DNA from 4 places in the Sporosarcina sp. FSL K6-1508 genome. Region 3 is predicted to be linked to each of the others. Evidence: riboswitches for the same ligand, from Rfam matches in the RefSeq annotation. Region 3 holds a riboswitch; each other region holds the start of a gene.
The links. A riboswitch is a leader RNA that binds a small molecule or an ion and turns the genes downstream of it on or off. The one in region 3 is predicted to bind thiamine pyrophosphate.

Region 1 (3,461 bases), 270 kb from region 3:
ATCTCTAACTACGCCTGAAATTTCTTTCGTCAACGCTTCAAGTGTAACGTATTCATCTGTCGTCAATAGACCAAGTTGCGCAAGCCCATCCTTGTTAATCGGCGGGTCGTTACGGTCATCGTCTTTGAGCGTGACTTCTACGAAGGCATCCAATGGTTGTCCTTCTTCACAATATGCGCCGTATCTACGCAAGAAGCTTCCAACCGCACGGTATCTGCAAATCACTTCAAGGCCTTTGCCGAACACTTTTGCTGATCGTACTGTCATCGTTACTTCATCAATATTAGCATCTACATAATGAGTGGGAATATCTTTATCCGCCATCTTTTCAAAGAAGTATTTCGTCATCCGAAGTCCGGATTGCCCTGCACCTTCAATCGATAAGCCGACTGTGTTCGCGCCAGGATCGAAAACCCCATCTTCTCCGGTTACATCATCTTTAAATTTCAGCAGGACATTATTGCCCTCCAGTTTATATACGTCTTTCGTTTTCCCTTTATATATGAGTTCCATGCGTCTGTTCCCTTCTATAGTAGGATGAACGTTCACCTTTAGTATAATTGAGAACCGTCATAAGAAAAAGAGTTATTCGTAAATATCGGATAATGTTCTTCCTATCACAACAAAAACTGTACGACAGCCGGGCTAAACTCTACGACTGATTCACATTACTGTACGACAACAGGCAAAACTTTCACCCATTACAACCTATCAGCCCATTTTTTTGAATTTCCTACTCGTCTACTTGCATACAATTGTTGTATACTTGTTCTAGTAAATCTAAGCTCTATCGAAAGAGAGTGAAACTTCATGGGCCGTAAATGGAATAATATCAAAGAAAAGAAAGCGTCAAGAGATGCCGATACAAGCCGTATTTACGCAAAGTTCGGACGTGAAATTTATGTCGTGGCGAAGCAAGGCGAGCCGGATCCTGAATTGAATCAAGCGCTGAAATTTGTCGTTGAACGCGCAAAAACATACAGTGTACCAAAAGCGATTATTGACCGCGCAATTGAAAAAGCAAAAGGCGGTTCAGAAGAAAACTTTGATGAGCTGCGTTATGAAGGTTTCGGACCAAATGGCTCAATGGTTATTGTCGATACGCTGACAAACAACGTTAACCGTACTGCATCAGAAGTACGTGCCGCATTCGGTAAAAATGGCGGTAATATGGGCGTAAGCGGATCTGTATCTTATATGTTTGATGCTACTGCCGTTATCGGACTTGAAGGTATGTCAGCTGACGACGTTCTCGAACTTCTAATGGATGCAGACGTCGAAGTGCGGGATATCCTCGATGAGGAAGAGTCGGTCATCATCTATGCTGAACCAGACCAGTTCCATGCCGTTCAAGAAGTATTGAAAAATGCCGGAATTACAGAATTTAATGTCGCTGAAATAACAATGCTTGCACAAAATGACTTGACGCTTTCACCGGAAGCACAAGCTCAATTTGAAAAAATGATTGATGTCCTCGATGATTTGGAAGATGTTCAACAAGTACATCATAACGTCCACTTAGACGATTGATTAAAACTGTTCACCCTTTCATTCATTCCGTTGACATGCTATGCTACTAATTGATTGACAACTTCATAATCTATTTGACCATTAGGGGAATCCTTTTAAAGGACTGAGAAACGAGTTCCACTCCGCTACCCTTATTACCTGAACAGGTTCGTACCTGCGTAGGGAAGTGGCATGTCTTCCTTTTTGTGCATTCAAACGCCATCGACAGACCACTTTCCATACCTGGAGAGTGGTCTTTTTGTATTGAAAAGCGGAAGGCGCCTTTACAAAGGAACGCAGCTTAAGTGCGCCACCTCCTGTGGCAACAGCTGCATGACCTACATCCTGTAGGCCTCCGACAGGCATAAGACGGTTTACGAAGAGGGCGTTCTTCAGCCCTCGCAGTAAAACGACTTATGACCCGAGGGGCTGGCATCTGAAGCTAGCCATAATTCCACCTCGAAAAACATCTTATCTTTTAATAAAGGAGGAATTTGATGAAAGTGATTGCCGTAACAAATGATCGGATGACAAGCCAGCAATTAATAGACACACTGTTAACAATCGAACCCTTTATTGACGCAATCATCTTACGTGAAAAATCGAAAGTAGATGCAGAAATCATTGATTTAATTCAAATGTTACAAACGGCAGGATTCGATAAAACCAAAATCATCGTCCATAGGCGAACAGATATCGCTTCGATTATGGGGATAAAAAAGGTTCAGCTTCCCGGAAACAGTGTGCCTCTGGCGCTACTCAAAAACCAGTATCCTGATATTTTATTCGGCAGATCCGTTCATTCCTTCGAAGAAGCGGAAACTGCCTATAAAGCCGGCGCTGACTGGATTCTCTATGGGCATATATTCACAACAACTTCCAAAGATGGCATGCCGCCGCGCGGGTCGGAAGAACTTTCTCGAATTACTGAGGCACTTCCCATTCCTATTTACGCCATCGGGGGGATTAAACCTTATCACCTTTCCCAGTTGCAACAAGCTGGTGTTGCAGGTATTTCGATAATGTCAGCCATTTTTGAAAGCGATAATCCCCTAGCTGCCGCAAAGATCTATCAGGAGGCAAGCCATGTCGCACAACGTTGACGTTGCGGTCATTGGCGGCGGAATTATCGGGTGCAGTACTGCTTACTATTTAGCGAAAGAAGGCTTATCTGTCCATCTCCTTGAACAAAACGAAATTGCGCAAGGTACCACTAAAGCAGCCGGCGGAATGCTCGGTGCACACTCTGAATACATGAACGACACATTTTATTCATTCGCCCGTGAAAGCCAAGCCCTATACAAGGATTTCCAACTAGATACAGGCGTAGCCATTGGTTATAAACCAGGCGGGATTATTCAATTTGCCCGTTCCGATCAAGAGCGAATTACGCTTTCACGTTGGCATGATGCTCATTATCTTTCAGCCGAACAAGTTGGCCAGCGTATACCCCATGTCGCTCCCCCTGCTTACGGAGCTTATCTTTTTGAAGAGGATGCCCATGTTCATCCTGAAAAGACATGTCTGGCATTTTGCAGAATGGCCCAAAAGTTGGGTGTGACTGTTTCAGAACATAGCCAAGCGGATGAAATCGAAGAATACGGCAGCAACTACCGCATTGAAACTAACTCATCCGTTATAACCGCAAATCATGTAGTTCTAGCGGGCGGGGCTGCGAGCGCAAGACTTGTGCCAAGATTGCAGATGACGGCGGTGAAAGGTCAATGTATGCAGCTTAATGCAATGAGCATGCAATTGCCTTATACACTTTTCCATAAAGGCTGTTATATCATTCCCCGCCCAGACGGAACGCTAGTCGTCGGGGCGACAATGGAACACGGGATTTCAGATTTGCAGACAACTTATGCCGGGAATCTTGCACTGAATGAGATTGCAGAACAATTCATACCTGACCTTTCTCGCCTGCCCGTTGTGAATAGATGGGCAGGGCT
Region 2 (3,461 bases), 520 kb from region 3:
TTGGGGAGGCTGCACAATCTTTTACAAAAGTGGGATATGAATCCTTAATCAAAGACGTGGCAAGCAATTCGCTTGGGATGGATGAACCTCTAACACGTCAGCAAATGGAGTCGGCATTAATACGCGCATTCAATTTGCAAGGTAGTGAACTAATCGATTGGCCAAGCCTTACTTCATTGGATAAAGGGAGTGTTGGTATAGTTCCCAAATACGGAACGATGCCAGGCACAGAGAATGGTCTGTTCAATCCAGAAACAACGGTCGACCGTGCTACTTTTGCGGTGGTTCTGCATCAAGGACTTGTAGAAAATGGTAACATTGAAACCATCAAAAAGTATGCGTTAACTAATTTAAAGCTGTCGCCTAATTTTATTCGAATTCCCTCTACTGTTCATTTAATGAAGGTGTCATTTGATGAACATCCGATTTACTTAAGATCAGCAGAGGATATCCTTTTCACGAATCATACGAGAATTGATAATACGTTTTCACGAGATAATATTTACACATATAATGTCGGAGAACAAGGTGCAATAATAGAGCTAACGGTGCGTTCTTTTGATAATGGGGATTACTTCTTGTTTTCGAAAATTAACAATCCTACTGAATCTGCTGTAACGGTTGATGTTATTCAAAAAGAAAATGAAGTTGCTTCATTTGAGTTAAACCGTTATGACCGCTACAAGATTAAACGTAATGAAGAAGATGTCTTTGGCAGTGACACAACGTCCTATCCAACAGGCTTACTGCGTTTTGTAAAGCAAGACGGGTCAGTGAAAGAGCGGATGGTCGGACAGTCATATTTATCGAAGCAATTGTCATTGGAGTATGAGGATGAGGGTTACAGCTACATGCGTCAATTACTAGGTGAAAAAGAAGCATTATCGTATGCCCAAGTTGGCTCTACTCTACTATCCGTTCATACGTTGAATTCAAAAGGCGATGACATCGTAGATCAATGGTATATGAATGCGGATGGTCAATTGTTTGCAAATGAAGAGAATATGGAGAGCTGGATGCAGGAGTCAGCCAAGTATTATAAAAAACGTAATAATTGGTATACTGCGGGTGGTGCATTCAATAAAATGGCGACAACGACAGAACCAATGCCTGATAATGGGCAAGGCTATGGAAGAAACTTGCTTCTATTAAAAGAAGATCGAGCGCTGGTATTATATAATGAGCAAGAAGATCGTTATTTTGAGAACTTAATTTACAACTCCTTTGTTAATTTGAAGAATTTCAAAGGCGACAAAGAGTACTGGGAAACAGAAGTCACAAGCACCTATTTGAAAGATCTATACGACATTACTGCTCCATTCATTGATACACGTTTTAATGAGCAAATTGCGTTGTTCTACTATAATAGTGGTGCCGATTTTGGAATCAAAAATGCGAAAGAACCGCTACGTAATTATGCGGACTTACTTGTTTCGCAAAAAAGTAAAGGAAATGTTATCCCTGTGAATGACAAATCCTATTACATTTCAGATTACTTCCCAATTGCACAGGAAGTGACGACGCATGCTTCTATGAATCACGTGTTGGGCGGTATGAACATTTTACTCATGGCCTACAATGAGTTCCATGATCAGAAATATTTAGATGCTGCTAGAGCTGTTCAAACAGCGATTGTAGCGGAAAAAGATGATTGGCTTCGTGATAGCGGCGATATTTGGTACCGTATTTCTCCACTGGGTGATTATAAAGGCGATGATTACAAGCATCTGACTTTAGAGGATTTATTAAATTCGTACAAACTTTGGAAAGATATTGATCCGACGTATTTGCCTTTGCTAGAAGAAATGATCGCTTCAAAAGCATCATTTTTATCGAATGAAAAGCTTGGCTACACAACCAAAATAAAGAATGGTTTACGTGATATCGACTTATTGAAGTATCTTCCAGAGGGTGAAGAACGAACGGACGCATTATAAAAAAACACTAATTAAATAGATACTGCTAGGGGAGCCGTTTAGGCTGAGACGCATCATACATGTAAACCCTTCGAACCTGATCTAGTTCATACTAGCGTAGGGAAGCAGCTGAAATCCTACAATCACTGTCTTTATATATGTAGAAAACAGCCGCTTTCCAATTATGGAAGGCGGCTGTTTTCTATTCCATTACAGTTTCACTGAAGTAAAATATAGATAAAGAATGGATGGGTGAAATGGAAAAGAGAATCAGTAGCTTGGTTGATGAACGTCAAGAGGAGTTGTTGCGATTGCTTGGAGATCTGGTCCGATTTCCAACTGTCAGTCCGCCTGCAAGAAATACAGCTGGCGTGCAGAAGTATATTCAAGACTTTTTAGAACAAGAGAAGTTCGAAACGGCTAGTTGGGATGTGTTTTCTGGCGATCCAAATGTTATAGGCATTAAAAAAGGAACAGATGGCACTCTGCATAATAGCTTAATCATTAATGGTCATATAGACGTTGCGGAAGTGGGGGATGAAACAGAGTGGACTGTGCCTGTCTTTGATCTGACGACGAAAGATGGCTTTGCATATGGACGGGGAACTTCTGATATGAAAGGTGCAGTGGCGGCGACTTTAATGGCCGTTAAATTAGTAAGGGAATTGGGTGTTGAACTTAAAGGCGATTTGCAAATCCAGACGGTCATTGGGGAGGAAGCAGGAGAAGCTGGAACACTTTCGTGTATGGAAAAAGGCTATACGGCAGACTTCGCGCTTGTAGTAGATGGCAGTGATCGTCAAATTCATGGTCAGGGTGGTGTAATAACCGGCTGGATAACAATCAAAAGTAAGGAAGTTTTCCATGATGCGATGAGGATGAGTATGCTCCATGCAGGTGGTAACGTCAAGGGGGCCAGTGCGATCGAGAAGATGATGAAAGTGATTGCTGGACTGCAAGACTTGGAACGTCACTGGGCCGTGACAAAACAGTATCCGGGGTTTGCACCGGGTATGAATACTATCAACCCGGCAGTTATAGAAGGTGGAAGACATGCGGCTTTTGTTGCGGATGAATGCCGACTTTGGATCACTGTTCACTTTTATCCGAATGAAACGTATCAATCTGTGGTGAATGAAATTGAAGATCACCTTAACCATGTAGCCAAAGCGGATCCATGGCTGCGAGAAAATCCGATTCAATATCGCTGGGGCGGAAAATCGATGATTGAAGAGCGAGGAGAAATATTCCCGGCGCTGGAAATGAACGCGGATCATGCAGCTGTTCAACTGCTTGCAGATTGTCATGAGCAAACCGAAAAAAGTCCTGTAGTCATCGGTATGTCGAGAACAGTAACAGACGCGGGATGGTTAGGTGAGGCAGGAATTCCAACAGTTATCTATGGACCCGGGAAGTTGGAAGAAGCTCATTCTGTCGATGAAAAGATAAGCATCGATGAGTTACTAACTTTTACCAAGACGCTTATGCTCTTTATAATTGAATGGTGTAATATGAAAAAATAAGAGAAACGCTAAAACGTCTTCC
Region 3 (3,461 bases):
GTATAACTGCCCCCAGCCATGATAGCCGTCGACGCTTAGTGAGGTAATTAAACTCTCTTCCTGTTCGGATAGTTTCAATTCGACTTCTTCACGCCACTCGTTCAGTACAAATGCAAACTCTTTGAGTTCGTCCGACTCGATTAACCCATTCCATGTATCCTCATCCGCTTTTGCAAGTGTTTGCCTAATTTTAAGCCCGACCGTAGAAAAGCGTGCCCCAAGTGCGCCCGTTTCACCTTGCAGTTGTAATGCTTTTTTATCTGTTGTATCTGCCGCAAGGAAACACCCGATAACAGCGCCTGCTTGCGACAGATTAAGTGCAACCTCTTTCAGGGATTCAATTAGAATTGACACTTCTTTTGCTACATCTGCTGACTTAGGAACTAGAAATGCAGATGCCGTTTCTTCTAATGAACTGAGACTTTCTTTCAGATTATCCAAGTGTGTTCGCAATTCTTGTGATCCACTTCCACCTTTAAAAAACACATCAAGATCCCACACTTCTGAATACATTTTTTGCGTCATTATAATTCCCCCTGATTCATTCTAAATTTTCCAAAAACACCTCTTGATTATAACATGAATATTCGGGAAGCGAAATATTACAATTGTGACGGAAGGTTCATACTTTCCTTCGCAGGTTCTCCCATTCCTCTGTATACTGTTCAGTAGGAGGATTTAAATATGTTTAGAATTATGATTATGATTTTTTCGCTCATTGCAGTTATCCTAGTCAATGCAGCTGCGAATATAATGCCTATCAACGGTAAAACAACTGGGGAAATTTCAAATAGCTTACCAGTGCTATTTACACCAGCAGGTTATGTATTTTCAATTTGGGCAGTTATTTACCTGCTTCTCGCTATCTGGTTGTATGGCTTCATGCGAAACAAAGCAACAGTTGAACATGCGTTATTTACCCGAAGAGCTGTCCTATTTGTGACCAGCTGCCTATTTAACATTGCTTGGATACTGCTCTGGCATTTTGGCTTTTTTGAATGGACGATTGTTGTCATTGTACTACTTCTCGTCACGCTATTGACCATTTACTTTACGTACTCTAAAAGAGATAATCATTTTTACGAAAGAGGTCCGATTGCTGTCTATCTTGGCTGGACTTTTGTCGCCACCATTGCAAACGTCAGCTATGTCCTGACGTTGCACGAGTGGTCTGGGTGGGGTCTAAGTGATCCTTTATGGACCGTTATCTACCTAACGTTTGCTACTGCGATTGCTCTTCATTTTTTGTACCATTATGCAGACATAGCATTCAACGCAGTTTTCATATGGGCATTTATTGGCATTGCAGTAAAAAATGGCGGAGATGAATTATTCGTTTCAGCTGCAGCCCTATTTCTCGCTGCCTCCATCGCAGCCTCTATTTTCTTTAGAAGAAGATCACTTACCTCTACAAAATAAAAAAATCGCCGTCCTCCAACAAAGGAGAAAACGGCGATTTTTTATTTACGCTCAAGAAGACGCGGTGCTGTAGTGAACAATAAAGACGTTACAATCGCTGCCAAAATAATTGCCGGTATCATGTAACTTGCATTATAAAGTAATGAATAAAGCCATACAGGCTGTCCTTCGGGTGCATAAGAAGCAAAGAATACGATTCCCCCGATAAAGTGGATTAGATATCGAAGAAAACCACCGATGACTGTTCCTATGACAATTGCAGTAACCATCGATCCTTTGTTACCTTTTGCTTTACTGCTTAACAGCCATGCTAGCGTAACACCAGCTACTCCGACGAGCGTATAAGCGACGAAATAATCGAGCGCCGCCTGTATAGGGTTTAATACAAATCCACCCATCAGAAGTTGCAATACACCTGATACGAACCCTGTCAGCATGCCGCCCATAATGCCCCAACGAAATGCCATGATGACAATCGGTAACATCGATAGTGTCACCGACCCACCCTGTGGCATTTTAAAACCAATCTGATCAAGTACAAATGAAATCGCACCTAAAATAGCTACCTCAAGTAAAAGTTGAAGTTTTTTCCGTTCCAATTTTATTCCTCCCCCTACCAGTTCAGCGTAGGATGTGGCCATAAAAAAAGACATCCCGGATAGATGGGACATCGAATATGTCAATTTCCATCCACATCCCTACGCAAGAATAATCTTACAGGTTCTAAGGGTCAGGACAACTTGTCCAATCTCAGCCAAAATAGGCACCCCTTGTGGTTCCAGTAATTCAGTTGTCCATTACATTGTATAAGATGGCCCCCCTTTAAGCAAGATGATTAATAAGGATGGAAAGTATCCGATATAGTAAAAGTACAATGGAGGGATATCTTTGATGAACAGTAAACTACTAGCTGCCTTATGCTATTTTAGCGTTTTTTTCGCCCCTTTACTTCTGCCTGTCATCGTTTATTTCGTTACGGACGACCGGGAAGTAAAAACCCACGCAAAACGCTCATTTGTTTCCCATCTTGTTCCTACCGTACTTCTTATTGCGGGATTAGTCATTTTTTCTTTTTCAATGTTTTCCTTTACGTACAGCATGGATGAGATGCCGAGCGGAAATTTCGGCTTTTGGCAACTAACTCCCCTTCTTTTCATGCTTGTCTACGGAATACTCTTATTGGCTATTCTTATTTGGAACGTATTTCAAGGCGTCAAAGTATTGAGATAAATGTTTACAAAACAGCCATTACGGGAAAAAGTAAGAAATGCTTTATCTAGGAGTGATTTCTGATGAAACTTGGCAGATTACTGAAAACCGCTATAAAATGGGCACCCGTCGTCTATCCGATTGTACGAAAAGTGATGTCGAAAAAAAAAGCGGCTGGTACTACAATTCCACGAAGATAAATTGAAAGCCTGCAAACATTTTTAAAGTTTGCAGGCATTTTTGTTCACCTCATTATGATATAGTATGGTATGAAAAAGAATGAACGGAAGAAAGGACTTGTGCATAATGATTGCAAAAACTGAGCAAGAAATTGAAGCGTTAAAAAAAATCGGCAAAATTGTTGCTGAAATCAGGGAAGCGATGAAAGAAGCAACCGTCCCCGGTAAAACGACGAAAGAAATCGATGATATTGGAGGACGCCTATTCGAAGAGAAAGGTGCAATCTCGGGACCCATCGCAGAGTATGATTTTCCTGGCTTTACATGCATCAGCGTTAACAGTGAAGTTGCCCACGGTATGCCTGGTTCACGCATCATAGAAGACGGAGATCTTGTTAATATTGACGTCTCTGGTTCCTACAATGGTTATTTTGCTGACACAGGCATTTCATTTGTCGTTGGTACACCCGATGACAAGAAACAGCAATTATGCGATGTGGCTAAAAGTGCTTTTGAACGTGCAATGACAAAAGTTAAAGCAGGTTCTAGCTTAAATCAAATCGGTAAAGCAGTTGAACGCGAAGCAAAAGAACATGGCTTAAAAGTCATCAAAAACTTGACTGGCCACGGTATCGGTAAAGCGTTGCACGAAGA
Region 4 (3,461 bases), 820 kb from region 3:
TTCTTATTAATTTCAGATACAATCTGTCTTTCAACTAGTGGTACTTCCCCGTCTGCCGTAAGTTCATAGAACTCGCATCGCGCGGTCGTTTCAGATTTATTCCCCTGTTTCACATATGGAATTTGCCGCATAATCCGATATGTCCGATTATGAATGTCAAACGTCAGCTCAACGGTCGTTTGAACTGCATCGTCAGCGAAGTCACTTCGCATCGCACGGTTATCCGTTCGGTCTTCTCCGCTCGCCTGACCGTATAGCGCAAAACAAATACCGTCAAAAAGCGTCGTTTTCCCTGCACCTGTTGCACCCGAAATGACGAATAGCCGATTGTCTTTCAATTCCCTGAAATCGACCGTTTCCATCCCTTTATATGGTCCAAATGCTGTCATTATTAGTTGGATTGGTCTCAATGTCCTGTCCCCTCCTTATGCATAACTTCATGGAGCACTTCCGCAAAAAGAGTTTCCGTTTCCGTGTCTGGCGCTTCGCCTTTCATCTCATCATAAAATGCTTTAAATAGTGCTAAATCATCATGCTTCACATGTTCCATCCGTTGTTCATCCCTCGAATTTGCAGTCTGTATAAACACTTTACGCTCAACATGCATCGCATTCGGATAGACCGACCGAACTTTTTCCATGGGGAATAAGACCGGTGTCTCATCCAATAGTTTGACGAATACGTAGTCCTCACTCACCGTATGTAATAAAATATCTTCCATAATCCCTTCAACTGTCCGCATATCGTGCTTCGGTTTCAACGCACGTTTTTCAACAACAACTTGTCCTTCCGCATCAAGTTCAATAATTAAAAAACCTTTGTTATGGTTTTCTTCTGAAATCGAGTATTTCATTGGCGATCCTGCAAACCGCACCGTTTCATTTAACACATAATGTGCCTGATGCAAATGTCCAAGTGCTGTGTAGTGAAATGGTTCGAAAAGATGTGCCGAAACGTATTCTGCTCCGCCAATTGCCAGTGGCCGTTCCGAGTCACTCGTATTGTCTTCACTTTCCCCGTGAGGTGTCACAAACGCATGTCCTACAAACACATGTCGTGCACCATCTGCCATTTGTTCACGAATTCCAGCTATCACTTTTTTCATTGCATCATTATGATTCACGATTGTTTCATCACCATATAAATGCTTTACAATCGATGGATCTGCAAACGGTACGAGATGAAAATGGACTTCTCCGAATTCATCCGTTAAAACGATCGGCTCTATTTCTTTCGTCATTTGACCGGCAATATGATAACCATTCACTCGCATCAATCCGCTTCCAAAATGGAGGCGTCCTGGGCTATCGTGGTTACCGCTAATTGCAAGGACAGGTGTCTCAAGTTCCATGGTGATTTTTCCGAGCACTTCATCGAGTAGTGCAACCGCTTCTGTCGGGGGTACCGCACGGTCATATAAATCGCCTGCGATAACGACCGCATCCGGCTTCTCTTCTCTAATTGCCTCAATGAATTGATCAAGGACATAACGCTGTCCGTCCGTCATATAAATCCCTTGAACGAGCTTGCCTAAATGCCAGTCCGCAGTATGAAAAAATTTCACTTCAATTTCCCCTTTCAATGTTCTTTCTCTCTACTTTACAGGATAATTCCGTAAAAATGAAACATACATTCCTTTTTACTTTTTCCAATGTTAAGGTTGACCTTCTAATTTTAGTATGCCTATAATGACAATGAGTCCAATTTCATATGATCCACCGCTAGGGGTGCTCTAACAGAGCTGAGAGAGGCATGTGCCTTGACCCTTATAACTTGAACTGGTTAATACCAGCGTAAGGAAGAGGTGCTGACACAATAATTCTGCCGGTCTGTTTTCCGGGACACTGTTGTCTGTCTACAACCCACTTCTTCTTCAAGGAGTGGGTTTTTTGTTACGTTTATTTAATTGGATAAAATCAAAGGGGGAGTGTTTTAGTTATGAAGTTCACCGAACGATTACTTGAAAAGACGTTACCAATCTGGAGACAGAATCATAGCCATCCTTTCGTACAAGGAATTGGCGATGGGACGCTTGATCCGGATAAATTCAGGTTTTATATGGTACAGGATTACTTGTATTTGATTGATTATGCAAAACTATTTGCGATTGGGGCTGTAAAAGCCGACGACTTGGAAACGATGGGCAAATTTGCGACACTACTCGATGGGACGCTGAACAAGGAAATGGCCCTGCATCGAAGCTACGCGCTGCGGTTCGGCATTTCTGAACAGGAACTTGAAAATGCTAAGCCGTCACCAATTGTTCTTGCCTATACGCACTACATGTTACACGTCTGTCAAAATGGAACCGTTGCGGAAGTGATGGCTGCTCTGCTTCCTTGCGCATGGAGTTACTGGGAAATCGGTAAGGAGCTAAATGCTATTCCAGGTGCTGCCGATCACTCGTTATATGGCGATTGGATTCAGATGTATTCTTCGGATGAATTCGAGGAACTTGCGGGCTGGTGTATTGATTTAATGAACAAATCAACAGAAGGAAAACCGGAGCATGAACTGTTAAAGCTCGAGGAGATCTTCCTCAATACAACTCGTTATGAATATATGTTTTGGGATATGGCAAATACAAAACAAATGTGGCCTGGAGTTGAAATGATAAATGCTATCGTTTGACGGTGTTTCATTCACGTACCAATCAGGCAACAGCATACTCGATAATCTGTCATTCAACATTCTTCCCGGTGAGTTTATTTCGATAATTGGTGTTAGCGGTTCCGGTAAAAGCACGATTTTCCGTCTTGTAACCGGATTAGATGAACCCTCAAACGGTACCATTTCTCTTGAAGGGAATCCAAATACTCAGCGCCTCGGAAAGGTCGGCTATATGCCCCAACAAGATTTGCTACTGCCTTGGCGAACCATTTTAGAAAATGCATGCCTTCCACTTGAAGTAGCCGGATTAGATAAGAAGGCCGCCAAGGAACAAGTACAACCATTATTACAAGAGTTCGGCCTTGGTGGAACAGAGGATAACTATCCAGAAGAACTTTCGGGTGGAATGAAGCAGCGCGTCGCTTTCTTACGCGCTGTTCTTTCTGGCAATTCCCTCCTATTGTTGGATGAACCGTTTTCAGCACTCGACGCCATCACCCGACTGGCTATGCAAGAGTGGCTCATCAATCAATGGGAAAAGCGCAAATCAACTGTGCTTTTCATCACACATGACGTAGAGGAAGCACTGTTTCTGTCAGATCGTATTTTTCTGTTGCAAAACAAACCTGTCACTTCTTTCGTGGAAATCGAAGTGCCTCTTGAAAGACCTCGACTAAGAAACGATTTACATCGCGCTGAAATGCTCCAGCTAAAAGAACTGCTTATCGGCAAGCTTAGAAGTGAGGTAACGCTGTGAAAAATACGACATCCTTAGTAATTATTTTAGGATTTCTAAGTATCTGGGAGTTGAGCGCACGCCTTTACGGTAAAGCGTTCATTCTACCTTCCCC

Region 1: it holds a riboswitch for thiamine pyrophosphate, as region 3 does, so the genes downstream of both, MKZ11_RS06330 (thiamine phosphate synthase) here and thiT (energy-coupled thiamine transporter ThiT) in region 3, are expected to answer to the same signal.
Region 2: it holds a riboswitch for thiamine pyrophosphate, as region 3 does, so the genes downstream of both, MKZ11_RS10525 (acetylornithine deacetylase) here and thiT (energy-coupled thiamine transporter ThiT) in region 3, are expected to answer to the same signal.
Region 4: it holds a riboswitch for thiamine pyrophosphate, as region 3 does, so the genes downstream of both, tenA (thiaminase II) here and thiT (energy-coupled thiamine transporter ThiT) in region 3, are expected to answer to the same signal.

Annotation. Positions count from the first base shown of each region.
Region 1 is NZ_JBBOXF010000001.1:1,299,459-1,302,919, reverse strand. It holds gene MKZ11_RS06340 (phosphoribosylaminoimidazolesuccinocarboxamide synthase) at 1-513, opposite strand, end outside; gene MKZ11_RS06335 (YebC/PmpR family DNA-binding transcriptional regulator) at 811-1,530, shown strand; TPP riboswitch at 1,604-1,712, shown strand; gene MKZ11_RS06330 (thiamine phosphate synthase) at 2,007-2,612, shown strand; gene thiO (glycine oxidase ThiO) at 2,596-3,461, shown strand, end outside.
Region 2 is NZ_JBBOXF010000001.1:2,090,005-2,093,465, forward strand. It holds gene MKZ11_RS10520 (S-layer homology domain-containing protein) at 1-1,937, shown strand, start outside; TPP riboswitch at 1,955-2,057, shown strand; gene MKZ11_RS10525 (acetylornithine deacetylase) at 2,174-3,439, shown strand.
Region 3 is NZ_JBBOXF010000001.1:1,570,651-1,574,111, reverse strand. It holds gene MKZ11_RS07705 (M3 family oligoendopeptidase) at 1-525, opposite strand, end outside; gene MKZ11_RS07700 (tryptophan-rich sensory protein) at 685-1,419, shown strand; gene thiT (energy-coupled thiamine transporter ThiT) at 1,461-2,018, opposite strand; TPP riboswitch at 2,098-2,200, opposite strand; gene MKZ11_RS07690 (hypothetical protein) at 2,311-2,649, shown strand; gene MKZ11_RS07685 (hypothetical protein) at 2,712-2,828, shown strand; gene map (type I methionyl aminopeptidase) at 2,935-3,461, shown strand, end outside.
Region 4 is NZ_JBBOXF010000001.1:2,390,082-2,393,542, reverse strand. It holds gene MKZ11_RS11980 (SMC family ATPase) at 1-410, opposite strand, end outside; gene MKZ11_RS11975 (exonuclease SbcCD subunit D) at 407-1,564, opposite strand; TPP riboswitch at 1,714-1,817, shown strand; gene tenA (thiaminase II) at 1,939-2,631, shown strand; gene MKZ11_RS11965 (ABC transporter ATP-binding protein) at 2,618-3,367, shown strand; gene MKZ11_RS11960 (ABC transporter permease) at 3,364-3,461, shown strand, end outside.